One region of the Adlercreutzia sp. ZJ154 genome, then DNA from elsewhere that is predicted to be linked to it. Evidence: riboswitches for the same ligand, from Rfam matches in the RefSeq annotation. Region 1 holds a riboswitch; the other holds the start of a gene.
The links. Region 1 has a riboswitch for S-adenosylmethionine ahead of metK (methionine adenosyltransferase). Riboswitches for the same ligand answer to the same signal wherever they lie in the genome.
Positions count from the first base shown of each region.

Region 1 (15,157 bases):
ACAACCTGCTTCGCCGCTCGCGTCTGCGAGATTCCTCGATTCCGCATGCTCTGCCACTCGCACTCCTAGTATTCTCGTGCGATATGGCGTGGCCGAACAAAAACATAGACGTTATTTTGAGCCCGAATATCCGCTTTATTCGGCATCGGCATAATCGCATCTTCCCTGTGTAAGCGCGATTTTACCGCAAACGGAGTTAGAGCCAAATAACGTCTACGTTTTCGGGGCGTGAAATAGTCCAAAAAAGCATCAGGCGGATGTGTCATTTGAGACACTTGTGAGTTATCCTTTGTCCTCTGTATTCGTCAACAATAAATTCGATATTTTGCTATGCTTTGGACATGCTGATCATTCTTTCCTGACCTCCTTAGTCGGATTACACATGCAATGACTAAGCTAGTCGATTTGGAGTGGTAGGTCTGTTTGCTAGCAAACTGTCGATTTAGATATATACATGACGACGCAGACGCGAACCGAGAAGCCATGGGTCGCTTGCAGAAACTGATCAGTTTTCCGCCCTGACGCCCACCTGATATGCCATTTGATATACCACCCTGATATGTCACCACAAAAAAACGAGGTCAGAAATAACTTCTGACCTCGTACTTCTTTTATGGCTCCCCGGGTAGGATTCGAACCTACAACCCTCCGGTTAACAGCCGGATGCTCTGCCGTTGAGCTACCGAGGAATATATGTGCCGCTCGAAGCGACGGCTAGTAATTATATATCAAAGAAAAAACTATGCAAATCCTAATCTTCTAAGTAGTCCTTTAATTTGCTTGAGCGGGAAGGATGACGAAGTTTCGCAAGAGTCTTGCTCTCTATCTGGCGAATGCGCTCGCGCGTAACACCAAATTCGCGACCCACTTCTTCAAGTGTACGCGGATGCCCGTCTTCCAAACCAAATCGAAGCGCAATTACCTTACGCTCTCGTTCAGCCAACCCATCGAGAACCTTACCCAATTGCTCTTGCAGCATGCTAAAGCTTGCAGCATCGGGAGGCACAACAGCAGCATCGTCCTCAATAAAATCGCCCAACTGTGAATCTTCTTCTTCGCCTATGGGTGTTTCTAACGATACAGGCTCTTGGGAAATCTTTTGTATTTCGCGAACACGCTCAGCCGGAAGACCCATTTCCTCGCCAATTTCTTCCGGGGTTGGTTCGCGCCCTAAGTTCTGCAACAGCTGACGCTGAATGCGCACTAGTTTGTTTATAGTTTCCACCATATGAACAGGAATACGAATTGTACGCGCCTGATCAGCAATAGCGCGAGTTATAGCTTGACGAATCCACCATGTTGCATAAGTAGAAAACTTGAAACCTTTTGTATAGTCAAATTTCTCAACTGCACGAATAAGACCCAAATTGCCCTCTTGAATAAGGTCGAGAAACAGCATGCCGCGACCAACATAGCGTTTTGCAATAGAGACAACCAGACGCAAATTCGCTTCTATAAGCGCCTGTTTCGCGTCAAAACCAACCTGTTCAACACGGGTTAGACGACGCTTATCGCGGCGATTTAGTTCTATACCCTCTTCGGCAGCTTTTTCCAATTCTGCACTGGCAGCCGTTCCTGCCTCTATCTTCATAGCAAGATCAATCTCTTCTGCCGCAGTTAATAGGGGTACCTTACCTATTTCTTTCAAATACATCCGAACAGGATCGCCCGTAAGCATCGTAACCGAAGCCTCGGCATTGCGCTTGTGAGCTTTTGACTTTGAACGAGCCGATGTAACCTTAGGCAACTGGACATCCACAGTAGCTTTGAGTTCTTCTTCGGGAATACCCTCTAAAAGCTCTTCATCGGATTCAGTACCTGCCGAATCTGCCTCGCCCGCAACAATTGCATCATCAACTGAAATTTCTATCTCACTGGAATCAATTTCATCTGGACTAACAATCAGCTTATCTTCTGCATTCTTTTTTGAAGACGTTTTCGGCGTAGCCTTTTCGCTTGATTTAGCTTTTGAAGTTGATGTAGCGCTCTTGGTGCTTGTTTTGGCTTTGGTGCTTTTTGTATTCTTAGCTGCCGCAGTCTTCTCTGAAGATTTCGCAGTATCTTTTGTTGTTTTAGCTGCTGTTTTTGTGGTCGATTTCGTATCGCCTTTTGTAGCAGCCTTCTTATTAGAAGAGCTTGAAGCCTTAGCGGTTGTTTTAGTTTTTACAGCTGTTTCTTCCGTTTTGGCTTTGGATGTCTTACTTGGGCCCTTCTTGCTCTCTGTCTTCGCCTTCTCCTCGGCTTGCTTTGAGACTCTAGCCACTAGACATTCCTTTCGCAAGAAATTGCATTCAAAACATGGTGCGCAATCTGAGCGCAAACATGCGAACTGTAATCATACCTAAATTTCGAAATCTAATCAAGCAGTTTCTACAATATATCTATAGGATCAATATCTAAAGCAACATTAACTTCTTTAATTGCCTTTCGTGAAGTAAATATAGGTCGAAGAAGATTAGATATATCACTTGCCGGATCGGCTTTCACTAATATATGCCAGCGATAATTACCTCGCACTCTGGACAATACGCACGGATTAGCGGGCAAAACTTCCATATCACCAACATTGTCACACAAAGCAAGTGAAGCAAGTTGGCTATAAAGATTCTCAGCCTCCGCCTTAACAGCCGCCTCTTCACGCCCCCACACAAGCACATTAGCCATGCGCACAAACGGAGGATAACGCAGCATCTTGCGCTTTTGCAGCTCTTCATGCAAAAATGCTTTACGATCGTATGCGGCAGCTGTACGGATAGCAAGCGAATCGGCTAAATATGTTTGAACTATCACGTTCCCGAGAAGTTTGCCGCGCCCTGCTCTGCCTGCAACCTGCTCTATTAAATCAAAGGTGCGCTCAGCTGCTCGATAATCTGGAAGATATAGCTGCGTATCGGCATTAATTACGCCAACCAATGTAACATCTTCAAAATCTAGCCCCTTCGCTATCATTTGTGTGCCTAGCAATACAGCACTTGGCGCAGAAGCAAACTCTTCCAACAATCTCTGATGCGAACCTTTGGTAGAAGTTGTATCAGCATCCATGCGAATGATAGGAAATGCAGCCTCTTCGCCAAATTGCTCATCCAGCAATGAACGCAACTCAGACTGCACTCTCTGTGTTCCAGCCCCAAAACGCCTAAGATAAGGACTTTCACACTGTGGACAAACCGCAGGCACTGAAACAGTGTATCCGCAATGATGGCAAACTAATTTATTTCCTTGTTCATGATATGTAAGCGAAGTGGCGCAATTTATACATTCCGGCACAAATCCGCAGTCACGACAAAGAAGAAAACTGGCAAATCCCCGCTGGTTTAGCAGTAACACGGCTTTGTTGCCCAAAAATAGCTGCTCTTTCAAAGCAGAAGCAAGTCGCGCCGAAAACATTGAGCGGTTGCCAGCTCCAAATTCGGCAGCCATATCAACAACTTCAATCTTCGGTAAAGGAGCACCATTAGCCCTATCGGGCATGCTAACCAAGCTCCAATGCGTATCTATTCGAGCACGATACAGCGCCTCAATAGATGGTGTCGCAGATCCCAGTACAAGCGTGCCGCCATTTTCACGCATCATCCACTCCGCCACATCGCGGGCAACATATCTCGGAGCATTTTCCTGTTTGTATGTTGTTTCGTGCTCTTCATCTATCACTATAAGACCAACATCTTGAAGTGGTGTAAAAAGGGCGCTCCTAGCACCTACAACTACTCTAGCTTCACCGCTCCTTATGAAATCCCACTGATCGTAGCGCTCTCCCGCGCTCATACGCGAGTGCATAACCGCAACCGCACCACCAAATCTGCCACGAAAGCGCGCCACTGTCTGCGGTGTTAAAGATATTTCAGGAACTAAAACGATCGCATTGCGCCCCTGTGTAAGAATGTGCTCTATCGCCTGTAAATATACTTCTGTTTTGCCCGACCCTGTAACTCCATCTACCACCACCACATCCCCGCTGCGTTTATCCGCCGCACAGGTTATAGCTTGTAGTGCATTGCGCTGGCTTTCGGTCAATTCAGCAGGGCGACCATAGCCACCACGGAACATCTCGCCATCTGCAACGCCCCCGTTGCGCATGCGCCGCCTTCGCACTATTGAAACAACGTCCTTTTCAGCAAGATTTTTCACCACTTGCGAAATATTGCCATATTCAAGTGCTAGTTCCGCCATGCGCACATCTCCGCGCCGAACCGCATCTAGCACAGCAATTTGCTTCACAGCATTTTTCCTAGGATGAAAAGTTGCTATATTTGGTCCTTCGACAACCCATCTATCATCAACTTCCCCAATAGCAGGCTCTTCTAACCTCCAGCCACCATTGCGCAAACGAACAATGCGCGGCAGAGCACTAGGCGGAGTAAAAAGTCGAATACATACAGAAAGCGGTGCTACATATCTACTTGCCAAAAAACGCGCACAGTCAGCACCCTTAGCGTTGAAATAAGGCTTAGAAACTACCTGATCGATTGGTTTTAATGGGCGCTCGGGTTTATCAATATCGCGCACGAGCATAACAAAACCAATTGCCTTGCGCCCACCTAAAGGCACTAATACTGCACAGCCTATCTCAATATCATCTGCATCTTTAGGCACCAAATATGTATAAGGCGCGTCAAGCGCTTGTGCTGGAATATCTAATATGACCTCGGCTACCCGCACAAAAGCCTATGCCATCCCGCAAGCCGCCTTCAAAGCATCAACTTTGTCGGTAGCTTCCCAAGTAAACTCTGGAAGTTCGCGTCCAAAATGCCCATAAGCAGCGGTTTTGCGATATATCGGACGGCGTAAATCCAGTTCATCCACTATCGCAGCAGGGCGCAAATCGAAAACTTCACCTACAGCGCACTCTATATCTTTTTCTGGAACTTTATTGGTACCAAATGTATCAACCATTATAGATACTGGATTAGCCACACCTATAGCATATGCAATTTGTACCTCGCACCTATCAGCTAATCCTGCCGCAACCACATTTTTTGCCACCCAACGCGCCGCATAAGCAGCAGACCTATCAACCTTCGTACAGTCCTTACCCGAAAATGCACCGCCGCCATGACGTCCCATTCCGCCATACGTGTCAACGATTACCTTTCGCCCTGTAAGACCAGCATCACCCATCGGACCGCCTACAACAAAACGCCCTGTGGGATTTACAAATATTTCAGCATTATCCGCCAGCTTTACGCCCTGTTCTTCAAATACCGGCTTTATCACATTGTCTATGATTGCCTTGCGCAGCGTATCGGCATCCACATCTTCAGAATGCTGGGTAGATACAACAATTTTTTCAATCTCTACCGGCTTATCGTTTTCATAGCGCACAGATACTTGCGTCTTGCCATCAGGGCGCAAAAACTTCAATACACCGGTTTTGCGTACTTCGGTTAAACGCTCAGCAAGCCTATGCGCCAAATAAATTGGCATGGGCATCAATGTGGGTGTTTCGTTTACTGCATACCCAAAAACCATGCCCTGATCGCCGGCGCCGATTAACTCATAAGCATCGCTTTCCTTAGCACTTCCACGCTGTGATTCAAACGACTCATCCACCCCCTGCGCTATATCGGGAGATTGCTCGTGAATAGAATTCATAACAGCGCATGTGCTGCAATCAAAACCAAACTTTGCCCTGTTGTATCCAATCTCATTAACAACATCGCGCACTATAGCAGGCACATCCACATACGCCTGCGTGCGAATTTCACCAGTAACAACAACCATACCTGTCGTAGTAAGCGTTTCGCACGCACAGCGCACCTTACTAACGTCTGCAGGCTGACCATTAGGTGCAATATAGCCCGTCTCTTGAAGCTCAATCTCTTTCGCCAGAATAGCATCTAAAATAGCATCGCTTATTTGGTCACACATCTTATCTGGATGACCTTCAGTAACTGATTCTGAAGTGAAAATATAATCCTTGCTAAAGTTCGCCATAAGAGCATCCCTTCATCGATGTTGGCATTACCACCTTAAGAGAAACCCTCAGGTTGGTGTCAGGATCAGCGGGCCAACTCCCTACCCCGGCTCTTGATAATGGAAATACGGGCACCCAACAAAGGTGCCCGTATGCAAATTCTGGTGGAGCATAGGGGGATCGAACCCCTGACCTCATGGCTGCCAGCCATGCGCTCTCCCAGCTGAGCTAATGCCCCAAAAATGCGTTGACTACTATAACACAACGTAGCATTTTGCCAAGCATATTATGATTAAGCCTTCTCAATTTGCTCGATTATCGGCAAAAGCGCATTTTCTGTATCGTATTCCTCTACCTTGCCAGCATCGACCAAACGAGCAGCAACAGGATCTATAGGCAAAGTAGCGACGGCATCTATTTCGTACTTTTTGGCAACAGATTCGCCTTGCGGTTCACCAAAAATGTAATGTTTTTTACCGCAATCGTCGCACTTAAAGTAAGCCATATTCTCTACAAGACCTATAACCGGAACGTCCAAATTATGAGCCAAATTCACAGCTTTGCCCACTATTGCAGCTACAAGTTCTTGCGGAGCAGAAACGCTAACTATGCCATCTATTGGAAGCATTTGGAATATGGTTAAAAACACATCAGATGTGCCGGGAGGCATATCGATAAGCATAATATCAACATCGCCCCAATTCACTTCCTGCCAAAATTGCATAAGCGCATTTGTGACAACAGGTCCTCGCCAAGCAACAGGCACATCTTCGCCGGGAAGAAGCAAATTAACTGACATAATTTTTATCCCTGATGGTGTAGTAACAGGGTTTATACCATCTTCATCGGCAACAGGATGCGCATGCGCACCAAAAGCTTTAGGGATAGAAGGACCGGTTACATCGGCATCTAAGATTGCAACTTTTTTGCCCTGTTTTGAAAATTGAGCCGCTAAAAGACTTGTTACCAGCGACTTACCAACGCCGCCCTTACCCGACACGACCGCTATAGCCTTTTTTATGCTTGAACGGCTATTGGGCTCAAGTTTTGCAGGTGCCTGATCCTGAGTACGCGATCCACACCCAGCAACACCACAACTAGAGCAACTGCCAGTGCAGTCCTCTGGTGCCTCTTGTGTTAATTCTTCGTTTTCTGACATCACGTATTACCTTTCAAAAAGAAGCGGCTACGATCAGCCGCTTCACTTTATTTATATCTATTATTTTTTTTAACAGACACTCAACCTATTTTTCAGACGCATAAAATTCAGCTTCATCGAACAGGTCATGTACCGACTTCCCGTCCAAGAAAGGTAACTCCAAAAACTCGGCAATAGTCGGAACTAACTCACTCGCATCTACATAATGACCCTTCTCGTTCTTCTGCGAACAATCTTGAACTCTCCAATAACGATCGTTCACATCAGTAAGATAGTAGCAATTTCCGTCTACTTCCATGTAGATAGCATGGTTCGCATGGAGGTACGGCTGCAGATCGTCGAAAGATATTTCGAGTACCTCGTTTGATTTGACTCCCATTTTGACCCTTTCGTTCGACATTTCTGTAATTAACATCTTAGCAAGTTTACGCGGCGTGTGCAGTGCAACTTTCAATTATTCGAGATGTATACTTATGTATATTATTTTACACGCACGAAAAAGCAAGGAATGCCGATGTCAAATACCGTCGATCCCGTATTTGCTCCCGAGGCGCTACGCGCTCCGGAGTTGATGAATTCTATCGATCTAGATGCTTTCAGCATTGCTACATCACAGCTTGTAGGAAAATTGGACAAAAACCCCAAGACGGCAGCAATCGTTTTAGCCGGCGGCACAGGAGATCGCTTCGGTCGCGAAGGCGGTAAACAACTTGTAGAAATAGCCGGAAAACCAATTCTTACATGGTCAGCCGAAGCGTTTGATGCTGTAGGAGATATTGGTCTTATAGTAATAGTTTGCCCGGAAGAACGCACCGAAGAATACTTAAAACGGGCTATCGATCCTTTTCCGTTTGTAACGCCAATAGTTATGGCGCCAGCCGGACAAATTCGTCAGGAATCCGCATTCAAAGGGCTTGAAAAAGTTCCTGACGATTTTGAATTTGTCGTATTGCACGATGGTGCGCGCCCGCTAATCTCTCCGGACATGGTGCTACATACCATCAATACTGTAAAAGGAAATATCGACGTAGACGGAGCGGTAGTTGCACACCCCTCTATCGATACCTTAAAAATTGTTGAAGATGGCGTTATTGTAGGAACCCCAGACAGAACAGTTTTTTGGAACGCCCAAACACCTCAAGTATTCCGCACTGGAATATATCGCCGCGCTCAAGTTTCTGCCATGTCGGATGGTTTTGTGGGAACAGACGACTCGTCGCTAATAGAGCGCTTAGGCGGCACCGTAATGGTAGTTGAGGGCAAGCGTGACAACATTAAACTTACAGTACCAGAAGACTACATGTTACTAGTCTCTGCCGTGCGCGCACTTGCAGAAAGCTATATCCCGGAGTCGGAACGATGATTGCACCAGATATGCGTTGCGGTATCGGTATGGACGTGCACGCTTTCGCTGAAGGGCGCAAACTTATATTAGGTGGCGTTGAAATTCCATACAAACTAGGACTTGATGGACACTCTGACGCAGATGTATTGGCACACGCTATCGCCGATTCTATTCTTGGAGCCGCACGCATAGGAGACATTGGCAAACTGTTCCCAGATACCGACCCCGCTTTCAAAGATGCGAACTCTATGTTGCTTTTGCGAGATGCAGCATGCGCGGTACGCAGCAAGGGGTTTTGTATTGTAGATGTAGATTCAGTCCTAGCAGCACAGCAGCCTAAGCTTTCTCCCTATCGCGAGCAGATGCGCGCCAACCTAGCTGCAGCGCTTGAAATCCCTATTGAAAACGTAGGCGTAAAAGCTACCACCACTGAACACTTAGGGTTTGTTGGTCGCGAAGAAGGTATTTGCGCATGGGCTACCTGCCTTATCAGCAAAGAAAGAGAGACAAAATGATAAAGCTCTACGATACCAAGCAACGTCGCAAAGTTGATTTCATACCTCGCGAAGAGGGCAAGGTTAGTATGTATGTGTGCGGGCCTACTGTTTACAACCGTATTCACCTAGGAAATGCGCGCACTTTTATATCGTTTGATATGATCCGTCGTTATTTTGAATGGCGCGGCTACAACGTAACTTTTGTTCAAAACGTAACAGATGTTGACGACAAAATAATAGCAAAGGCAAGCGAAGAAGGTCGCAGCGCCGCAGATGTAGCAAAGGAATACACTGAAGCATTCATAGCAGACATGCATGCAGCCGGCGTTGCTGCGCCTACAATACGACCAAAAGCTACCGAAGAAATAGATGCCATGATAGCTTTAGTACAAAAGCTAATCGATAAAGGACATGCCTATGCCAAAGAAGGCGATGTTTATTTCGATGTGCGCTCAGATGCCCATTACGGATCGCTTTCTGGGCGCAATATAGATGAAATGGAAGCGGGGCACCGCGAACTTCGCGCAGACGGTAAAGGCGTAGAAGACAGAAAACGCGATCCTTTAGATTTTGCGCTTTGGAAAGCTGCTAAACCGGGAGAGCCATCTTGGGAATCGCCTTGGGGTTTAGGTCGCCCGGGATGGCACATAGAATGCTCAGCTATGAGCGAAAAATATTTGGGACTCCCAATTGATATCCACGGCGGAGGTGCCGACCTTATATTTCCCCATCATGAAAATGAATGCGCACAAAGCGAATGCGCATACGATGGAGCTTTTTCTAGATACTGGATGCACTCAGGAATGCTACAGATTAATTCCGAAAAAATGAGTAAATCGCTTGGTAATTTTCTTCTGCTTCATCAAGTTTTAGAAGAAGCCAGACCGCTTGCCCTACGTATGTTAATGCTGCAAACACATTATCGAAGCCCGCTTGATTTCTCAATGGAACGAATTGATGAAGCCAACGCTGCTTTATCACGAATAGAAACAGCCTTAGAGAACATGGCTTGGTTGTGCAAAAATGCACAGACCGATGCTCCAAGTGTCCTTGACGAAAAAGATATCGAAGCAGTTGTTGAGCAAACGCGCGAGGATTTCACATCTGCGATGGATGACGACTTTAACGCACCCGCTGCGCTAGGTTGTATTTTTACATTAGTTGGTCATATGAACACCGCATTAGCTGGTAAAACCTTATCAGATAAAGATGCAGTATGCACCAAGCATGCAAGCAACCTTATCAAAGAACTTTTAGGCGTGTTAGGAATGAAGCTCGAAGATAAGACTAGCGCTAGCTATCCAGAAGAAACTATATCTCTAGCAGCCGATATGGCAGATTACACCGGCGAAAACACAAATGAGGCACTAAGCGCTCTAATAGAGGCACGCACTTCAGCTAAAGCTGCTAAAGATTGGGGTAAAGCTGATGCTATTCGCGATGGCTTGATAGAGTTAGGTTTTATAATTGAAGATACACCGCAAGGTGCTAAGGTAACTTACGCTGGCTAATTTAATCTTCATTTAGCTATAAGAAAGCCTAGAGGCGCAAACTCTAGGCTTTCTTCGTATCTATAAGCAATCTGCGATATTTACTCAGTACCGCTTCCTATGGCTCCAGCCGGTGCCGGTTTAGAAACGCCAGCATTTCCAAGATCGAAATTGGTAAGCAAAAGTTCAGCCTCGCGAGCAATCGAGTCGCGCTTGCGCGGTGCCGGAATACTTCCTGTACCCTCATTAAACACTAGGTGAGTATCCTCGCCTTCGCCTTCCACATCCACATCAACAACAGAACCGCTTGTCCAACGACCCTCCAATATCTGCTCCGATATCGGATCTTCCAGCAAACGTTGAATAGCACGACGCAATGGACGTGCACCATATGTCGTATCGGTGCCTTCAGAAGCGATGAATTGACGAGCCGCATCGGTCAAGTTAATGGTCATATTCTGCTCTATCATACGATCTCGCAGATCTGCCACCATTAGTTCAACTATCTGCCCAATTTGCTCCTTCGTTAAGCTCTTGAACACAATTATCTCGTCAAGCCTGTTAAGAAATTCTGGTCTGAATATATTTTTCATTTCGCTCATAACGCGGCTTTTGATTTCTTTATCGGAAAGCCCATCTTGCCCTTGCGGACTAAAGCCTAGCGGAGTGGACTGTGCAATTTCACGCGCACCTACATTAGAGGTAAGAATAATAACCGTATTGCGGAAATCGACCGTGCGTCCCTGTGCATCGGTTAACCTACCTTCTTCAAGTATCTGCAATAAAATATTGAATACATCCGGATGCGCTTTCTCTATTTCATCGAACAGCACCACAGAATACGGACGCTGACGTACCGCCTTTGTAAGCTGACCACCCTCATCAAAGCCGACATACCCCGGAGGCGAACCAACTAAACGCGAAACTGCATGCTTCTCCATGTATTCCGACATGTCAAACGACAACAGCGCATCTTCGGAATTAAAGAGAAATTCCGCAAGCGATTTTGCAAGTTCTGTTTTGCCAACACCAGAGGGACCTAAGAAGATGAACGAGCCAGCCGGGCGCTTCGGGTCTTTCAATCCAGAACGCGAACGTCTAATAGCCTTCGATAGCGCTGTAACTGCCTCTTCTTGTCCAATTACGCGTTCATGTAAGACGCTTTCCATCCGCAAAAGTTTCTCTGTTTCAGCCTCTGTCAAGCTAGACACCGGAACTCCGGTAGACATCGATATAACATCAGCGACATCTTCCATAGTAACTTGGTTGATACTCTTCGCTGAATCAGCCTCCCACTGTTTCTCGGCTTCTTCGCGCTTGGTTTTAAGCTCGGCTTCTTTATCTCTAAGTGAAGCTGCACGCTCAAAATTCTGTTCACCTATGGCTTTGTCTTTATCTTGGCGAACACGCCTTATCTGGTCATCCAATTCGCGCAATTCTGGCGGCAGCGTCATATTGCGTATACGCATGCGCGCACCAGCTTCATCTAGGACATCTATCGCCTTGTCGGGCAAATACCTATCTTGAATGTAGCGATTGGCAAGCGAAACGCTAGCCTGAAGCGCCTCTTCAGTAAAATGCACCTGATGATGCGCTTCGTATCTATCACGCAAGCCTTCCAAAATACGTACAGCCTGCTCTTCATTTGGCTCTTTTATCGTAAGGGGCTGGAAACGCCGCTCAAATGCAGAGTCCTTCTCTAAATGTTTGCGGTATTCATCTAATGTAGTAGCACCAATTATCTGGATTTCGCCACGCGACAGCGGAGGTTTCAATATTGCAGCTGCATCTATAGAGCCTTCAGCAGATCCAGCACCTATTATCGTGTGTATCTCATCGATGAATAGCAGTACGTCACCTGCATCCATTACCTCTTTGATAACTTTCTTCATACGCTCTTCAAATTCACCGCGATACTTACTACCAGCGACAAGAGCCGATACATCAAGTGTTATCAGACGTTTATTGCGCAACAAATCAGGAACTTGATTCGATGCGATAAGTTGAGCTAGCCCTTCTGCAATAGCAGTTTTACCTACGCCCGGTTCTCCTAAAATAAGCGGATTGTTCTTCTGCCGCCTAGACAAAATCTGCATTACGCGCTCTATTTCTGCAGCGCGACCAATTACAGGGTCAAGCTTACCATCATGCGCTTTTTTAGTAAGGTCGGTTCCAAATTCGTTCAACATGCTATCGTGACTGCCGCCCATAGGATCAAACGAATTACGACCTGCCATTACCGGTGTCTGACCAACTATATCGTTCATTGTTGACCGAATGTCATCACCGCTAATTCCTAAACGCGAAAGCACATCTAGGGCAGTACCCTCTCCTTCTCGAACAATACCTAATAGCAAATGTTCTGTAGATATATAACTTTGCCCCATCTGCATGGCTTCACGCAGCGAATTCTCTAACACTCGTTTTACGCGAGGAGTAAAAGCTAAATGCCCCGACACATCAGTATCTTCATCTATTGAAGAAACCTGACGTATAGCCTGAACTACATCGTCATACGATACATTCATGCGCTCTATAGCCTGTGCCGCCAAACCCTCTTTTTCTTTTATAAGCCCAAGCAGAATATGCTCTGTACCAACATATGGCTGATGCAGAGCCCGCGCTTCATCCTGAGCCAGCACCAGCACCTTTCGAGCTTTATCTGTAAATTTTTCAAATGACATGTTCCCTCATTTCTAACACGCTATCACAATCTTTTTTTTCGAATGCAATTTTAGCAGTCGTTGGGCTAGAGTGCTAGCCAAGCACAACATACCCATATGCTATACAAACAAGAGCGGGACCAAACGGTCCCGCTCCAGATAAAACTATTTCAAACATGCGTTAATCACGCTTACCACCAATCGATATTGGAAGCGCATCGGCTGCATCGCTTGCTTGCTGTGTACGTATAAGCGCTACTGCCTTCTCCCATCGCTCAGAAGTGGACTTCTGCGCAAGCTCCTTATCAACTGGTTTACTTTCTATGATACGCTTCGCAAATGTTGGCATCTTCTCTGACATAGAAGTAATTTTGATAACTTCTCCAGTCTGCGGCGCTTCGATAAAGCACCCTTCAGCCAAATACATACCAACATGTCCAACAGTGTTATCTTCATAGGTGAAGAAAAGCAAATCGCCCATATGCAAATCGTTAAAATCTACATCGTCACCCTGCATACACTGATAATGAGTTGTACGCGGAATTTCAACTCCCATTGCCTGACGGTAAGCATACTGAACCAAGCCAGAGCAATCAAATGAGCCGGGAGTTGTGCCACCCCATACATAATCTTCACCAAGATGCGAAGTTGCCTCAACTACTAAATCAACCAAATCACGTTGCTCCATCTGAAGCTCACCTGTTTCCAAATTTGCTTCAGAAGAATAAAACTGACCGTCGTTATCAACTACTTCATATGTATGAGTAAGAACGTAATCTAGTGGCTCATCGTAACGAGTTAAATCGTATGTAACAATAAGATCTTGCAGTTTGGCGGAATATGCAATATCGGTAGCGTAGCGACCTTGCAGAAAATCGCAGGCATCTACATATGTCTCGGCATTCAATTTCCATGCCCCGCTGTAGAATCCACCCATGCTATTAGTCAAAAGCAATGCATAATCAGTTAGCGAATCGCGCATAGTGGGATAACTGCGAAAATCAGAATCGGTTATATACATCATGCCGCTATCATCATATTCGACAGTGCGCATGTTAACGCTGCTGCCATTATAGGCACCCTTTATACCAAACAAATTATTATTAGGAGCAGTAGCCAAAGCCGAATTGCCAGAAGCTGACTCAAGAATAGCCTGAGCAATCATCACAGACGCATATAAGCCGCTTTCATCTGCAATTTGTCTTGCTTGTTCGCCTATAACTGCAACAAATTTCTCGGTGGTCATGTTTACGCCAATGTTGTGAGGCGTATAAGTAGCATCACCGTTGTAGCTCCATTGAGGATAAGCTGGTGCATCACTTTCAGCATCTGAGGCTAAACCGCCAAAAACAGGATGCGGCACTACTAACTCAGGTACGCTGGGAGTTTCTTCTTTTTCAGATGCATCATTGCTACTGCTTTCATTATCTGAAGCAGTATCACTTGAAGAAGATTCGCTCTTGCTAGAATCGTCATTTGTAGATTCGGCATCCCCGGATTCGGCATCCTGTGATTCGCTATTGGTTTCTTCCTCTACACTTGCATCATCTGCGGCATCAGAAGAATCTGCATTATCGGCATTATCATCGGTGCTGCTATCGGCTTCATTTTCTGCAGGATTCTCAGGAGCGGGCACTTCCTCTGCTACCGGAGTTGTCAAAACACCCTTCAACCAAGAAATTTCAGAAGAAAGATTTGCGTCTACCTGAGCAATAGCCGCAACATCCATTCCTAAAACATCAGCCTTAGTGAACCCTTTACCCGTCAAATAACGCTCTACAGCTTCAGCGCCAGCAACTCCAGATGCACGAAGTTCAACTATTACTTTACCAAGGCGAATCTGATTGTCACAAAGAGATTTGCTTGCTTCAGCAGCGGATACCGCATCAGAACTTTCGCTTACCGCCAAAGCAGGAGAACTTGTAATAGCAATAGGCGGAACGGCTAGAGCTACAGAGAGTAATGCAGCTGTACCAACACGACCAACTTTTATAGCCACATTACTAAAATCTGAATTGCGAACCAAGGTACTTTCACTCCCCATTAATCTTTTTAGCACAACGCAACACAAATGCGCGTTTTAACACAC
Region 1 covers NZ_JAAKEF010000023.1:4,009-19,165, reverse strand. Annotated here, with positions in the region: gene G7Y37_RS08325 (Eco57I restriction-modification methylase domain-containing protein) at 1-57, opposite strand, end outside; tRNA gene G7Y37_RS08320 (tRNA-Asn) at 615-689, opposite strand; gene G7Y37_RS08315 (RNA polymerase sigma factor) at 752-2,263, opposite strand; gene priA (primosomal protein N') at 2,371-4,659, opposite strand; gene metK (methionine adenosyltransferase) at 4,666-5,934, opposite strand; SAM riboswitch class I at 5,944-6,037, opposite strand; tRNA gene G7Y37_RS08300 (tRNA-Ala) at 6,077-6,152, opposite strand; gene G7Y37_RS08295 (Mrp/NBP35 family ATP-binding protein) at 6,207-7,073, opposite strand; gene G7Y37_RS08290 (CDP-alcohol phosphatidyltransferase) at 7,159-7,452, opposite strand; gene ispD (2-C-methyl-D-erythritol 4-phosphate cytidylyltransferase) at 7,588-8,436, shown strand; gene ispF (2-C-methyl-D-erythritol 2,4-cyclodiphosphate synthase) at 8,433-8,933, shown strand; gene cysS (cysteine--tRNA ligase) at 8,930-10,426, shown strand; gene G7Y37_RS08270 (ATP-dependent Clp protease ATP-binding subunit) at 10,507-13,089, opposite strand; gene G7Y37_RS08265 (glucosaminidase domain-containing protein) at 13,250-15,094, opposite strand.

Region 2 (15,157 bases), on a different contig from region 1:
TGCCGGTTTTCGCCTCGATGTGTTACATCATTCACGAAAGGTGCCTTTCCCATCGCAGATTCGGCATGATACGAATATTCGCTTGGCATACGCGTCATTGCCAATTGTGCCGTGCCGCCAACCTGCGGACGCGCGAAACCCTACCTGCCTTTTGACTCTATTTCCTATCCAAAACATTAAACCATAATGATCACGATAGCTCCTTGATGAGACTTTTTGGCTGCAATATGCGCGCGCAATATCTAGCATCCTTAGTTGGGCGAACTATCTCGCGCAAACCACCGGCGATTATTCCCACTCAATCGTTGCACCCGTCCATAGGGCGGTGCCTCGTACTATATCGTCCATGTCGTACCACCTCGTGTTAAACCGTGCGAATCAAATCCGAATCAAAGGCTGATTCGGAAGGGCGGGGAATAGTTGCAAAACAGCTCTTTTTCAGTGGTTTCGCGTGCTACTACTCCCCGAACTGCACTTGGGAATGATTGCAGGTGGCTTGGAAAGGAGTTGATTCAAGCGAATCAACCTGTTTTGTGCACCATTACTTGCTGCGGTGGAATGCATGCTGTTTGTAAGCGATTCAACAGAACATCCAATCGTTATTTGTTCGGTCCTTCCGCTCCGATGGTCTTATAGCTGCCTTTTGGGGATAATAGCTTTTAGGTAGATTTTATGGGGTGAGGGACTATGGGAGACAATGCAGAAGATCCCATCAAAGAGGTCTTGGGTATCGATAAAGAAGAGCTGGAGAATGCTCTTAACGACATGCTGCCGGGACTTGCCAACCATGCGAGGGATGTGAATCTCGATCCTGCGATTGCGGCACTGTACAAGCCAGGTATGATCATCAGAGACAAGGCTTTCGTCGATGCTTCGGAGCGTGTGGGCGGGATGGCGACGACGCACCGTTTCGCTATCTTCTCAAACCATATGGTCGACCTCTCCGAATACGAGCACGGCACGAACTGGGGTCTGTGCGTCGCGACACCGGAATCCCGCTTCAAGGTAATCGACATCTACGAATGCGAAGGCAAGACCCAAATCGCGCTCCTGCACCTGCTCGATGACGAGCGCTGGCGTATTTTTGCCAACGCAGAGTTCAGGATGCCGGGTCTTGACGTTGGGGATATTCGCGCACGTTTCGAGATGCGCTGCTCGCAGGAGCCCATCCCGGAACTTGCGACAGAGGAATGGCTCGATCGCTGCTCCTATCCCGTAGGGCTGAACCCTTCTGGCGGGCTCTACACCCCTGACCCCATGCCGGCAGAGGCACTCTGGCGTGTCGCCGACACGGGCTTTCGTAGGTTCATGGGCAATGTCGTGTTCCTCGCCAAGGGACCGAACGACGAAGGTTGGCTCGATGCGGTGCCTGAGAACATAGATTCGGGCGGGGTCTTTGCGTGACCCTACATCGACCAGGAATGCGGCTTGTCCTTTCGCTACCTCTGCCCGGCTGCTGTAGACGGAGATAGATGGGTTGCCTTTAAGTGAGACCAGAGCGTGCTCGTAACGTTTCGATTGGGCTCGCTTGAAAATGCCATCTGGTGCCCTACGGGTATCGACCCCCACGATTTCGAAAAACTGACGTTCGAGATGGACAAGACGTATGAGCCCGACGATAATGCGACGCTCAAGCTCAGGGAAGCGGAATTCCTCGATCCCATCAGGCGTCCGCTGTATCCTGACGACGTGCGGGCTCTTCTGCTAAAGGAAGGGATGTCTGCGGAATTCGTATGGCTGCGTTTGTGCGACCTGAAGGACGATTCCGTATTTGGAAAGCTGCTCAACGAGCCCGAGCAGGATTTCGGCGTTCATGCGGACGACGTTTTGCCGCTTGCGTTCAGGGACGACAATGAGCGCGGCATTGAGGCTGCGGTGCTTGTAGACGAACTATAACAGTCGATTTGACGTGTGTGGCATCCTTTAATCTAATGGAGGATAATTGTTACTGGCGAATAGACAAAAGCAATGACGTTGTTCGAAAGGAGGATACGTGGCGGGCAAAGAGCCTATAGACGAATATCTGACTACTGGGTCAGCCGAAGAATCCAACTTCCGCAGCGTAATCCTCTTTGGTCGCAACACCGCATCCTACAAATTTGCCCTTGCAAAGGCGCTTTTCGATTTGGCGCGACTGGGTAAGGATTCGGTGACGCTTGAGCAGCTCGCGAATCCCTACACACGACACCTTGTCGAACACATTAAAAAGCATCCCAAACAGTCCACTAATAGATCGAACAAATTCTTGGATACATGTGAAGGCTTTGCAAAGGGATCAACGTCGTATGACCAGCTTATCTCCACAGCCGTTAAACTTGGCTTCAACAACGTCCTTGATGCTTTCCACATGGTTAACAGAGGGAATGTCCCTATAAAGTTCTTCGAGAAGGATTTCAGAGGCGGTGCCAAGCGCCTCATTCTTACCGATGAAGTGTTCGAACTAGCCAACTCGGATGAGTCGAGCAACATCCTCCAAGAGATAGAGTCGCGCTGGAACCTCGTCGAGACAGCCTGGGAAACCGGGGTCAGCGCGAATCTACTTGCATACGATGAGGACACGCAACGGATAGTGCTCAATGACAACCTTCGCAGGCAAAGCGTGACGTCTGTTCGCGGTGCATTGAATGACTACCAGAAAGGGCACTGCTTCTATTGCTTTGATTCGATTTCCGCTACAGTCCAGCAAGAGGACGAAGAGCCGAAACTCGTTCTCAGCGATGAGCCTTCACGTGTGGAATATGCAGTTGTCTCCCTTGATCAAGAGGAGCCGGAAAGCGAGCTTTGTGATGTGGATCACTTCTGTCCGCACATGCTCTCAAGGGAAATGCGCGGCATCAACCTCGATGGCGTATGGAATCTCGTCTTAGCGTGCAAGGATTGCAACCGCGGCGCTGGTGGAAAATTTGCGCACATACCCGAAGAGAAGTATCTCGAGCGATTGTGCCGTAGAAACGAGTACCTGATTGTTAGCCATCATCCGCTGCGCGAAACGCTCATTTCGCAGACTGGTGCTAGCCCTCGTGAGAGATGGCGCTTTTTGAAGAGAGTGGACGAGAGGGCAACCGAGCTTTTGACGGGTGCGAAATGGTCAATCGAGCAGCGCCAGGCAGCTGTATTTTAGAAGGAATCATCATGGACGCGACAAAACAAACATTGGAATACTACAACGAGAACTCCAAAAAGTTTTTGGCCGATACTACAAACGTCGAGTTTGGTGAGCTGCAGAGCCGATTCGTAGCCATGCTTCCAGTCGGTGGTCGCATTCTTGATCTTGGCTGCGGAAGCGGGAGGGATTCCCTGGCTTTTCTAAAGGCGGGTTTTGATGTCGATGCTGTTGACGGAAGTGGTCAAATGGTGGAGGCGGCTACAAAACTCACGGGGTTGGATGTGGTGCAGGCTCTCTTCGATGAATATGAACCTGCTGGTTTATACGATGGCATATGGGCTTGCAGCAGCCTGCTGCATGTCGCGCCAGACGATCTGCCTCGCCTTATTGAGAAGTATTCGAAGGCGCTAAAGCCGCATGGCGTCTTCTACCTCAGCTTCAAGCTGGGGGACTACGAGGGCATGAGGAACGGTCGATGGTTCACCGACCTCACCGAGGAATCCTTTCGCGCGCTGATTGACAAGATTGTCGGCCTAGAGATTTCGGAAATAGATATCACTTCCGATGTGCGCCCTGGCAGGTCTGACGAGAAATGGCTCAATGCTTGGTGTGTTCGCAGTTAGTAATGCTCACTTAAAACATGCAGGCGTGACATTTATCTGGTGTCTGTCATCTTTTTGCGAATTGGTTCGAAGCCATCTGCCAAAAACTATCAATTCGCTTGAATGCTTGTATTCGTTAACTTAAAAACGGGCCACTATTTAGTTGACGAATACAATACTCATAGCTTTAGTAAGGTTATTGCAAGGGTAGTGTCTCGAATGTTCATATGACCGACCAATGTGTCAACAGGCATTAATGCTCCCGACCAAGATACAAACTTGGTCGGGAGCATCATCCTAACCCCCACCCATCGAAGCCGACGCTTTTGATCGTCATGCACTGTGATCAGTCTCATATTCGCAAGGTAGCAGCATGCCAGAGCTGCAGGAATCCAAATCGTCTGAGGTAGAGCCGCAACAGCTAGGCCTTCATGGCCGAGATTCTGGTGTACGCGCGGGTCATGCAATGCGCAAACGTTCGTCGCGGAGTGCCATTCAGCTGCATCGCTCCGAGAGCAGAAGGTAGAATCAGGATATTAGCAGCAAAGGACTCAGGATATCTCTGCCCAGCATTCCTCGGCCAAGAGCAGCAGAAAATATATCTTCTTGGCAAGCTCCCGAGCCAATGCTCCTTTGACCTTGTTGGGTGGAAGACCTCTACCTAGAAGGTCGTCCCGCCTTTTGAATATGCGCCTCTGGAATGATGCAGCCTGTCGGTCCTGCTTCGTACACGCATCGGAGGGGCGGCTCGAGAGCGCCTGAGTTAACGTTATCCATGATCCAATCAGCAACATCGTTGACGCTGCCTATGATGGTGTGCTCTAGCGGGGATCCTGTCTCCGACATGATCGCGCAGATGCAATGCTTCTGCGAATGCGTGTCGATTCCGACATAGGTACAATAACGCATGAGGGTCTCCTGCCTTTACGGATTTGCTGCTGATTTTGTGCTTGCAGGACCAATGGTGACAGGAACCAGAACAAAACCAAAGGAGGTCCGACCGACACATTGGTCGGTCATAGTTTCTGGTGTTTGGCGATTCCGTTTTGGAGGGCAGGCCGTAAGGCCTGACCGAGAGAACGGAACATCATCTAGAGGATGATCGTCTCGATCACATATATTAAGCCGCCCTCTTCTCGATGGCAACATTCTCATCCTTTGCGATCTCGATGATGGTTGCGGCTTTTCTAGCGATCTCTTCGATATCGTATGGCTCAGACTCGGACTTATGTTGCTCGAATGCTTTCAGCATCGATGAGTCGTTGAAGTATCCTCTCATCGACCGATCCTCATTCTGCTCCGTGAGCACCGCTCCAACGAGTCGGATGAGCGATGCTGTAGAAGGGAGAACTTGCACCACGCGGGAACGTCGTTTCATCTCTCTGTTCATCCTCTCCTGCACGTTGTTGGTGCGCAGCCGCCTTCGGTGCTCCTTCGGGAAGTCGAGATAGGCTAGGGCATCCGCCTCGGCAGTTGACGAAACAGGCGATTGGAGCATGACCTGGCTGCCGAATTCGCGACAAGTGCGAGAAGAGTGTTTGCGACCATTATTCCGTTTCGCAAATTCGCACTTTTATTATTTTTGCGAAATACGCTAGAATCGTCACAAGGAGGTGCGCGCATGAAGCTCATAGAACGCAGCCGTTACCTGAGGCGGCTCGAGGACGTCAGAGACATACCCGACATCAAGGTAATCACAGGCGTGCGCCGAAGCGGAAAGTCCAAGCTCATGGACGCGTTTATCGAGCGCATCGGCGAAGAGCCCGACCTAAACGTCATCCACATCAAGCTAAACCTGAAGCAGCACGAGGCGCTGCTGGACGCAGACGCGCTGTATAGCTACGTGAACGAAAAGTTCGACCCGGGCGCCAAGAACTACCTCTTCATCGACGAGGTCCAGTTTTGCCGAGGCTTCGAGCGGGTCGTGAACAGCCTTTACGAGGAGGAGCGCTTCGACATCTACCTCACAGGTTCGAACGCGTTTCTGCTCTCAAGCGACCTTGCCACGCTTTTCGGGGGCAGGGTATGCGAGATAAGCCTTTACCCCTTCTCGTTTGAGGAGTACCTCGCCTACTACCCCACACGCGACATCCAACAGGCCTTCGACGACTATGTGGGCGCAGGCGGCATGTCCGGCGCATATCTGTACCGCAGCGAGCAGGACGCACGCGGATACGTCAGCGGTGTCTACCGTACGGCCATCGCCAAGGACATCGTTACCAAGTACGGCGTCGAGAACGAAGACCTTTTGATTCTTTTGGGAAGCTACCTCATGGACACAATTGGCGAGCGGACCTCAGTGAGAAACATCGCAAACAAGCTGTCGAGCGCGTCTTACAAGACAAACGACAAGACCGTGGGATCCTACCTCGGATACCTGTGCAAGGCGTTTTTGTTCTACCCGGTTGCGCGCTACGATATCAAGGGCAAGCGCTATCTTGAGACCGAGCGCAAATACTACCTGTGCGATCTGTCCTTCCGCTTCGCGGAGCTGGGAACCAGGCATGCCGACTACGGCCACCTCTACGAGAACATCGTCGCGATCGAGCTCATGCGGCGAGGATACGAGGTGTACGTCGGCCAGATGAGGGATAAGGAGGTCGACTTCGTCGCCATGAAGGACGGCTCGAAAACATACATCCAGGTTTCTGACGACATCTCGAGACCCGAGACCTTCAAGCGCGAGATGTCCCCGCTTCTGTCGATAAAAGACGCATACCCTAAGATGGTGATCGCCCGGACGAGGCATCCCGAGTCCCAGCACGAGGGCGTCAGGATCATCGACATCGCCGAATGGCTTTCCGTTTCGCAAACATAGCATATTTGCAATTTTGCGAAATGTAATAGGACAGATCGACGCGATCAGCGCATGCAGGTGAAAACAAGGCAACGAACACGGTGCGCGTATTGTCGGTCGTGTGGTGAACACGCGCGTCGACGAGTCGATGCTCGACGACGAGGGCCTCGTTGACTTCGGGAAGATGCGCCCGATCGTATACGACAGCACGCGTTGTATCTACCGCGTGGTCGGCGAGGAGGTCGGCGGTGCCTGAGATGCGGGCAAATCGCTGTGCAGAAGCGTGTGAACGAAATCCTCGGAGGCATTATGCGGGAAATCGTTTTGTTCCGCGTTTTACCCTCCACTCCTCCCAGACATACCTTCTAAACAGGATTTATAGTCTGACTTGGCTTTTTCTCTTGCTTTCTCGTCCGTAGTGTTGCCGAACTAGGTCTTACGCAAGAAAGGCTCGGTCACCTAATAGATTCGAGCAAACCTCGCATCTGGTGTATTGAGACCAGGAGGGTTTACACCTCAATTGATACTCTGCTTGAGATAGCTGAAGCGCTCGGCACCGCAGCTTCCTGCATCTTAGAGAAAATCTAGGAGGTTGACCGGAAGAACTTCCCTGGCAAACTATCCGCCAAAGACAATGCATTGATTCGTTGCTTTTCAACGTAATCAATGATCCTATCCCTTGTAGGACGAGAGTCAGCAGAAGACGCTTTACCTAAAAGGACATTCTGCACGAATTCCTTACCTTCCTCGCCATCCCAAGATGGCCAGAGCACTGGTTCGCAAGGTATATTCTTTGCAATAACCACGTCTTGGGCAGTTTGCGATTGTCCCTGCAAATGCCTGGCGGATATTACTTCTGAGTTCCAGTATTCGTTATAGAGGTCCTTCAAGCCATCGAGGAAAATGCCGTACTGACTATCAATCCCATCACTACTAACCGAATCTATAACCTGCTTTTTGAATTCATCCCTCATCGAGTTTTCTCCGATTATAGGAATGATGCGAATGGCGCTAGCCGGCACGCTCTCGCACCATTCCACATATCCATCGATTTTGGAAATACATTCGTCATAGTATGCGTTGATCTGGTCGTGTACCGAAGGCAACTGAGCATCTACAAAGGCGTTTTTCTTTGCAGCGAAGATGGTCTCGAACTCACGCGCTGCTTCCTCTGCTTCATGGTCGTCTATTACGACATCACTATCTTCTTTTACAGCAAGTATGATCCATTGCGAGATGTCGGCGACCCACTGGTCGATTGCTGTGTATTCGTCAGTAGCACGTGCCTCTTCGGCAAGACTGTTCAACCAAACGAATACTCCAGAGAAAACCACCCATATGACAAACAGGATGACGATATAGCGCACCTGAACGTTTTCGTCTTTGCCCTCATGTGCCGGTAGAAGCTTGAATTCGCTCCATAATTCTTGCTTCGTTAGAAGACAAGCACTGAAAAGGCTAACTACACCGAAGAAAACGGGAAACCCGACGATGATGTTCACTATCGCCGAGACAACGTACGAGGCTCCTGCAATCTTGTTGATTCCGTATTCAGTGAGACAGTTCGCATATGTAGTCAGCTTGTCCAACTCCCCGAGAAAAGCAGCTGGGGAATCCTTGTATGGGAGATACCTTTCTTGGATGATTTCATTCAAATCAATCTGTATATTTGTCGGAGGTTGAGCAGCAATCAACATGTAGATTACGGTGAGCAACAATGCAGAGACGATCACGCTCCATCGAATCGCTCGCGCTTTGTAGTATTTGGCTGAGTATTCCTTTTTGAAGAACCGTTGCAGAACCAAGAAGATACCGTAGAAAATTAAAGGTGCCGCATAAAGGAGCAGCCACTCTTTCGGATTCCAGCTGGGAGACTGCAAAACGAACAAAACAGAAGAAACGAGATAAACGGTAAAGAAACTGCCAGACCAGATGAACCATCTTCTGTTGTAACGAGATAGCTTTCCAGATTCGTTATATAAATCTTGCTTATGGAGCCGAGTAGTTACGACGTCATACATCGATCCCATGGTAGCTGGAACTGCATAAATCAGAAAAATGACGGGTAGAACCCATGCTGGAAGAATGGGCGAACAATTTCTAGCAAACGATAGAAACACGACTACTACTAATGCCTTGATAACACATTCGCCAAATTCTTTGAAACGAGAGCGAGCAGCAACACCTTTATCCCTCACTGCCAAGTCAGTACATTTATCTTCCTTGGCAACTGAGTCGATGGTGGCTTTCGCATTAGATGTTATCTCACGTAAGCGCATAAATCATATCCCAGGTGATAATCTTGCGGATGGCACCGCATGCACGTCTATAATCGCCGGCAGCAATGGCAGCTTCGTACGCCTGTTTAACAGTAGGCTCATCGATGCCTACAGCTTCGGCAATCCAAAGGAGCGAGTCTGCATTCATGAGGCTGTTATAGCAACGCATCGCGCTTCGGTTAGGCTGTAGCCGAGAATAGTGACCGCCACCTTTGGTCTCGTTCGAACGAAACCATGCGACCATATGCTCGCGCTCTGTCCTTCCTGTCTTCTCCAGAGAGTCGTGAACTTGAGAGATATACCTATCTGAATAGGGGTAGTGATCCTTCTTCGCCTTCAGAATATCCGAGAATGCCTTGCACCTTATGTCTGCCAAACCAACCAACCTAAAACATCAGCGCTCTGAAATTGATGCCCGCCTATTTTCGCACAAGGCATTAGTTTCTTCTCCCGAACATGCCGTCAATGAGCGCATTGATGACTAAAGGGCAAAGCCATGATGGAATAATGACAATCGCAGCTTCAAGACACCTCTTGCACCTTGGTGCTGACAGCCAGGACTCTATGCTCACGCGACCTATCTTTGGAGACCCCGTCACCAAATCCTTCCGAAATAAGAATTGAGCCCCGGCGACTTGAATCAGCGGTCGTCCCGGGGCTAACTGCTTCGCATTTTACTATGCAAGTTGGCAATGCCCGTATGACGGAGCCAGCAAGCTGGAACCAACCCTGGAACCAACCGTGGTTATATGGTTGGTAGTTCTGTGGAAACAGTATTTCGAAGATGTCGCGACTATGTTAGGATTATGCACTGCACGAACCGTGCGCTGCTTTTATCCAGAGTCGGGGAAGAGAGTTGGCTCGAAGATCCCGGCACCAACCTGCAGGCATGCAAGGTGGTAATGCCAACATCGATGAAAGGAATCGTCATGAACACAACCATCGAAACAACGAACGCAAAAGCCACTACTGCTGAGGGCTTCTTCGACCTTCAAGCCGACAAGGTTCGAATCAAGCTTCTACGCAAGCCCTCAGGATATGTCAGCTCTCTCGCCATGGACAATCTGGGCTATCAGATGCAGTGCAGCATCGATGTTCTCGAGGACGACCTCGCAAAGGACAACAACCCACACGTTCTCCAGCTCAACCTCCAGTGGCGAGGCGAGGACTGGCGGAATCCCACCGCTTGGCAGCTCTATGCCGACGGCTCTCTGGTCGCAAGCGGCACCGGCGACTACGCCCGCAAACTTTTTCAGAAGTCCGCCGACGCCTTCCTGCAGGTCTGTCGCCGTGCGGTTGAGGCGGCGGAGCTCACAGCTCTGAGTGAGCACGACTACCGCATGCTCAGCTGCGCCCGCGCGATAGCCGCCCGCGAGCCGCCTAATGGCGATGGTAGCCTCTAGATCGCCCAAACGGGAACTGCCTCAACATTCGGAGTGAGCAGATAGGGCTCTTGCGCTTGGCAGACAACGTGTCCGAACCCTATCTCGTAATCTGCCATACCCTCGAGGCAGGAGAAGTTCTTGGCTGCATCCTTCTTTACCAGCGCGCCCATCTTGATCTCTACGGGGTGAAGCACGCGACCGTCCTGGATGACCAGATCGATCTCCCTCTTCTTGGCATCGCGGTAGAACCAGACGTCGCGCATGTTTGCGCCTGCATTCATATGGCTTTTCAGGACTTCCGACACAACGAAGGTCTCGAAGACGTGACCGGCCACAGCGCCGTTGCGCAGCTGGTCAGGGGTGGTCCAGCGGGTGAGATGGCAAACAAGGCCGGTGTCCATGAAGAACATCTTCGGGGTCTTGGTCAGCCGTTTATCGACATTGGGAAAGAAGGGCTCTATGACGCGAACGATTCCAGAAGCTTGGAGAACGGAGAGCCATGCTTTGGCGGTCTTGTGGTCGATGTCGAGAGCGTTCGCTATATCCGACGCGTTGAACAGCTGGGCGGTGCGCGCCGCGCATGCCACCATGAAGCTGTAGAACTTAGTCTCGTCCTTGACGTTGATTAGCTCGCGGACGTCTCTTTCGAGGTATGACCTCACGTAGTCGGTCCAGAAGCCGTCCCACTCGATCGAGGGGTCCTGCAGTTCGGGCATCGATCCTCTGTGAATGTGAGTCCATAGGTCGAAGGCGTCGGGCGCGTCGATATCGCCCGCGCAAACCTTCTTAGGAAGGTACCTGTGTGGCGCATCGACGCAGCCGACCAGCTCGCGCAGAGAGAGGGCGGACATCTCGAGGATTCTGATGCGGCCCGCAAGCGACTCGCTTACGCCGTTCATAAGCTGGTAGGTCTGCGAGCCCGTGAGGACGATGAGCCCCTTCTGATCGGATTGGTCCACGATTAATTTGACCGAGAGAAACAGCCCGGGCACACGCTGGACCTCGTCGATGATGAGGGGCATGGATCGCATGTCGAAGAACAATGCGGCATCTTCCTCCGCTTGCATGCGAAGGAGGGGGTCGTCCATGGTCACATAGTCGAACCTGTCGCCCAGATGCTCTTTAAGCACGGTGGTTTTTCCGACCTGCCTTGCTCCTGTGACCAGTACGACCTTTCCCTGGGTGAGCATGCGGTCGATGGTTTTCTCGATCTCTCTGGCTATGTACATGGAAATGACCCCTTTCTATAGGGACCATTATCGCAGGTACTTAGTCGATGGTCAAATTTGGGAATTCCATTCCCAAATTTCGCCTATTCCTACTCGACTGAATTAATTCGACTTTATAAATACTAACGCATGTTCTGTTATCCTCTTGTTCACCTTATTCTCTACATTACCGAATCCCCGCCACTCATACTGTACTCACTTGACTCAGCACCAGCATCAACTCTTAAATACATTGCGACTTGGATTGTAGGGTGGAAATCCTGTAATTTTCTTTAAGGCACTGATCGCCTTGCTAATTAAAGTTGAAAGAAATGATTCGTATTGAATAAGCGACATTTCTATTCTCGACTCTAGTAATGCATTCAGAAGAAAAGTGTAATCTCGGGAATCCAATATGGAAGTATCGATAAGACCTTCAAAGTCATAGTGAACAAAAGCGTTGCGTAGCTTTTTCATCTTCTTTAGCTTCTTTTTTTCAGCACGCGAAAAGATGCTGCAGCAACGAGCTAAGAAATCGCTTGAATAGAAGAGGGTTGATGTGCGAATCCTACAAAGCTCTCGATAGCTCTATAGGCATGAAATAAATAAACAGTTGCTAGTTTTAACAATAGAGTTTTCTCAAGGAATCCTCCCTTTTGAAGTGCTTCTATCGATGACAAGCGAAATAGCTGATCAGACAAAAAGAAGAAAGCAATCTCGTCGTTGGTCTGCCCTTTCATTCCATTGTCAATCAAAGAGGTATAAGTATGGTCATTAGCGGTGACAATAAACTCAGGTGACTCGAAAACGCGTTCATCATTAATTAGCTGTTCCGCAAGACAGTAATGAAATGCGCAAATTGACCCCGCGCTATAACCAACTGATCCGCAATACTCCTTACTGTTGTTCCACAATGATTCGCGCTGGTCGTTAAGGTAATTGGCAACAGAAAATGTGCTATAAATTGGCTCACCATCAAAGTACGATATACCTATATCCTTGACTAAAAGGAGGGCATCAGCCGCGCAATACCCTTTTTTCGGAAGTTCTCTCTGTTCGCTTTGATTATTCCTGCAGCTTCTTTTGAGTATTTCCGATAATTAAGATAGCGTGAGTCGATTGACTTTGTTTTATGTCGGATCCTAGCTAGATCTTGACTTTCTCTCGGTAGTTGAAATCCGAACCTTCTCTCAAGATAAGGAATAGAGTCGTGTTCGATGAGCGCCAAAAATGGCATCACGGTTAATACGAGTATGCTAGAAGAATCAGGGTAATTATTATGTTGATGCATAATTCTTTGGACAAAAATACCCTCTTCGATCAGTAATTCAAGACAGATTGCATCCGCCGCAGTAATATCAGCTCTAGCTTTCATCCAAAGTTGACCTCATGAGTCCATTAATCTTCCATTCGTTCTTGCGCTTCGATAAAAGAACTAAACAGGTTTCGCATAAAGGATACTGTTGGGTTTTAGTAATCCAAGGATTATCGACATGCGGGAGAAACTTAACTTGAGCATAGTTTTCTCCACCTTCATGTAATACAGATGATGAGAAACTAGGATGTTCAAACGAGGACGCAAATTGATGATCCTCGGAAAAATCACCCCAATCTTCCCAATAATCATCCCAAACGAGCTCTCGCAAAACACCAATATCATAATCAGGTTTCGACAATTCTTCGAAAAACACTGCAGCAAGGAGAACCGCAATATTGTCATCAAGCGAATTAGATTCAGCAGAAGAACATATTTCATCATAAGAAGCATCATGCCCATATGCGTTCTTCCAGAATGGTGAGGTCAGAATATCTCGTTCTTCATTCTTGTCGTTATCAAGACAAATAAAGCCCGAAGCCTCACCGTTGGTGATAGCAGTTTCAAAGCTGTGGGTCGAAAAGAGATTTCGCGCTCTACGCAAAATGTTTTCTCGCCCCAGCACAAAGGGCGCAATGAGCATTGTTAATGTTTGAGCTGGAAGATGGAGAAGCGCGTTTAACTTATCTGCATCGGCATGTAGACAATGACCGTAAATCATTGTCTCCGCTATCTTGTAATTACTTTCAATAACGCATCCATTAGGCGAGACAAGTTCCATTGGTCTATTGTTGAGAGTATCGAGCTCATCTAAAAGATCATCTATCTCTTTTGTATCAAACCCTTGATTCTCTCTGCTAACTCGCAACAAATCTGGAAGATATACATTTCCGCCATGGCTAAAGTATTTTCTTTGAAGCATCAGTCTTATATCAATATAGGCTGAATCTGCCTTTGTCACTTCTGAAAGGTTCAAAGAATTAATGTTCCCTTTAGAATAGTCCCACAGCTCTTCGCAAAGAGGCAATTCCTTAACAATATAGTCATACGCATCCATGGTTCGGACAAATGCGAATATGCAATCACTAATATCTTCGGTATTAACTTTCATATTTCGATGCTGAGCTACTTCCCTGTAAAAGGACTCTTGCCGTCATCGGTTTTTACCCATGTGCCGTTATCCCAGGTGCGCTTCCAGTTCTCATATTCCTCTTGAGTGATCTCATGATTATCGAGCTTCTTGCGCATCTCTTCCCAGTCGCGGACGAACTCGGCGAAGAAATCCATTGCAGAGCCATAGCCCTTCACGATGGCAGGAACCCCATCTATATCGCGCACGGTGTAACCGAAAGAATCCTCGTTCTCCAAGATCGCGTAAGCGAACTCGCGGCGATTCCTAAACGTTGGTGCGCTCAAATATTCAGGTCTCACCCCTAACGCCTTAGCGATCCTATCCAGAATCTCTGGCTTAGGATTACGGTCGCCAAGCTCATAGGCGCGATAGGCGGACTCAGTTATATGAGCCTTGTCAGCAACCTCTTTCTGGGTGAGGTGTAGCTCGTCTCTGAGCTTCTTCAGCTTCTTCGCAAGGCTGGGAACTTCCTTCTTCTTCATGGATAAGACCCTTCTCATCGCATAGACCTCTGACAAGTTGTCAGAGGTACAGGGTACCACCTCACGTAAATGTGAGCAAATTTCTCCAAAATCCATTGCATCACAAATACGTGAGGTTATAGTCAAATCAAGACATCACAAAAACGTGATGTTGCTAATCAATACAAAAGGAACAAGAGATGGAAACAAGACTCATGAGCGCAACCGAGGTAGCAGAGCAACTAGGTACGTCCAAGGCCTATGCGTACAGAGTCATCCGCAAGTTGAACGCGAAGCTTGCTAAGGGCGGATGTCTCATCGTGCAGGGTAGGGTGAGCCGCGCGTACTTCGAGGAGCGCTTCTTCGCCGGAGAGCCTATGAGAGCAGCAACGCGAGGTGGTAGCAATGTCAGTTAGCAAGGACTCACAACGAGGAACTTTCTACGTGCAGTGCCGCTACAAGGACTGGACGGGCGAACCCAAGAAGAAGACCAAGCGCGGGTTCAAGACCGAGAAGGAAGTGCGCCAGTGGGAATACGAATTCCTCAAACGCATGGAAGGCGCCCCCACCATGCTGTTCTCCGAGTTCTATGAGGTCTACACCGAGGACACGAAGATGCGCCTTCGTCGTACCACCCGCGAGACAAAGGCGAACATTATCTAGTCGAAGATCCTTCCCTTCCTGGGGCATAAGCGTGTAAACGAGATCACGGCGCTCGACATCCTCAATTGGGAGAACGAGCTCATGACCATGCGCACGAGCAACGGGCTCGAATACTCGCAGACCTATCTGCATGCGATCTGCAACCAGCTCTCCGCCATGCTAAACCATGCCGTTCGCTACTACGGACCCGAATCGAACCCCATGACGAA
Region 2 covers NZ_JAAKEF010000006.1:6,216-21,372, reverse strand. Annotated here, with positions in the region: gene G7Y37_RS03890 (endonuclease/exonuclease/phosphatase family protein) at 1-35, opposite strand, end outside; gene G7Y37_RS03885 (hypothetical protein) at 688-1,404, shown strand; gene G7Y37_RS03880 (hypothetical protein) at 1,501-1,896, shown strand; gene G7Y37_RS03875 (HNH endonuclease domain-containing protein) at 1,994-3,121, shown strand; gene G7Y37_RS03870 (bifunctional 2-polyprenyl-6-hydroxyphenol methylase/3-demethylubiquinol 3-O-methyltransferase UbiG) at 3,133-3,729, shown strand; gene G7Y37_RS03865 (hypothetical protein) at 4,366-4,617, opposite strand; gene G7Y37_RS09120 (transposase) at 4,829-5,206, opposite strand; gene G7Y37_RS03855 (ATP-binding protein) at 5,330-6,526, shown strand; gene G7Y37_RS03850 (hypothetical protein) at 7,090-8,784, opposite strand; gene G7Y37_RS03845 (hypothetical protein) at 8,771-8,932, opposite strand; SAM riboswitch class I at 9,615-9,705, shown strand; gene G7Y37_RS03840 (hypothetical protein) at 9,714-10,187, shown strand; gene G7Y37_RS03835 (ATP-binding protein) at 10,184-11,398, opposite strand; gene G7Y37_RS03830 (hypothetical protein) at 11,905-12,291, opposite strand; gene G7Y37_RS03825 (hypothetical protein) at 12,381-12,752, opposite strand; gene G7Y37_RS03820 (hypothetical protein) at 12,742-13,803, opposite strand; gene G7Y37_RS03815 (helix-turn-helix domain-containing protein) at 13,818-14,306, opposite strand; partial or broken gene G7Y37_RS09290 (Arm DNA-binding domain-containing protein) at 14,691-15,157, shown strand, end outside.
Region 2: linked by a shared signal. The riboswitch ahead of G7Y37_RS03840 (hypothetical protein) and the one ahead of metK (methionine adenosyltransferase) in region 1 are both predicted to bind S-adenosylmethionine.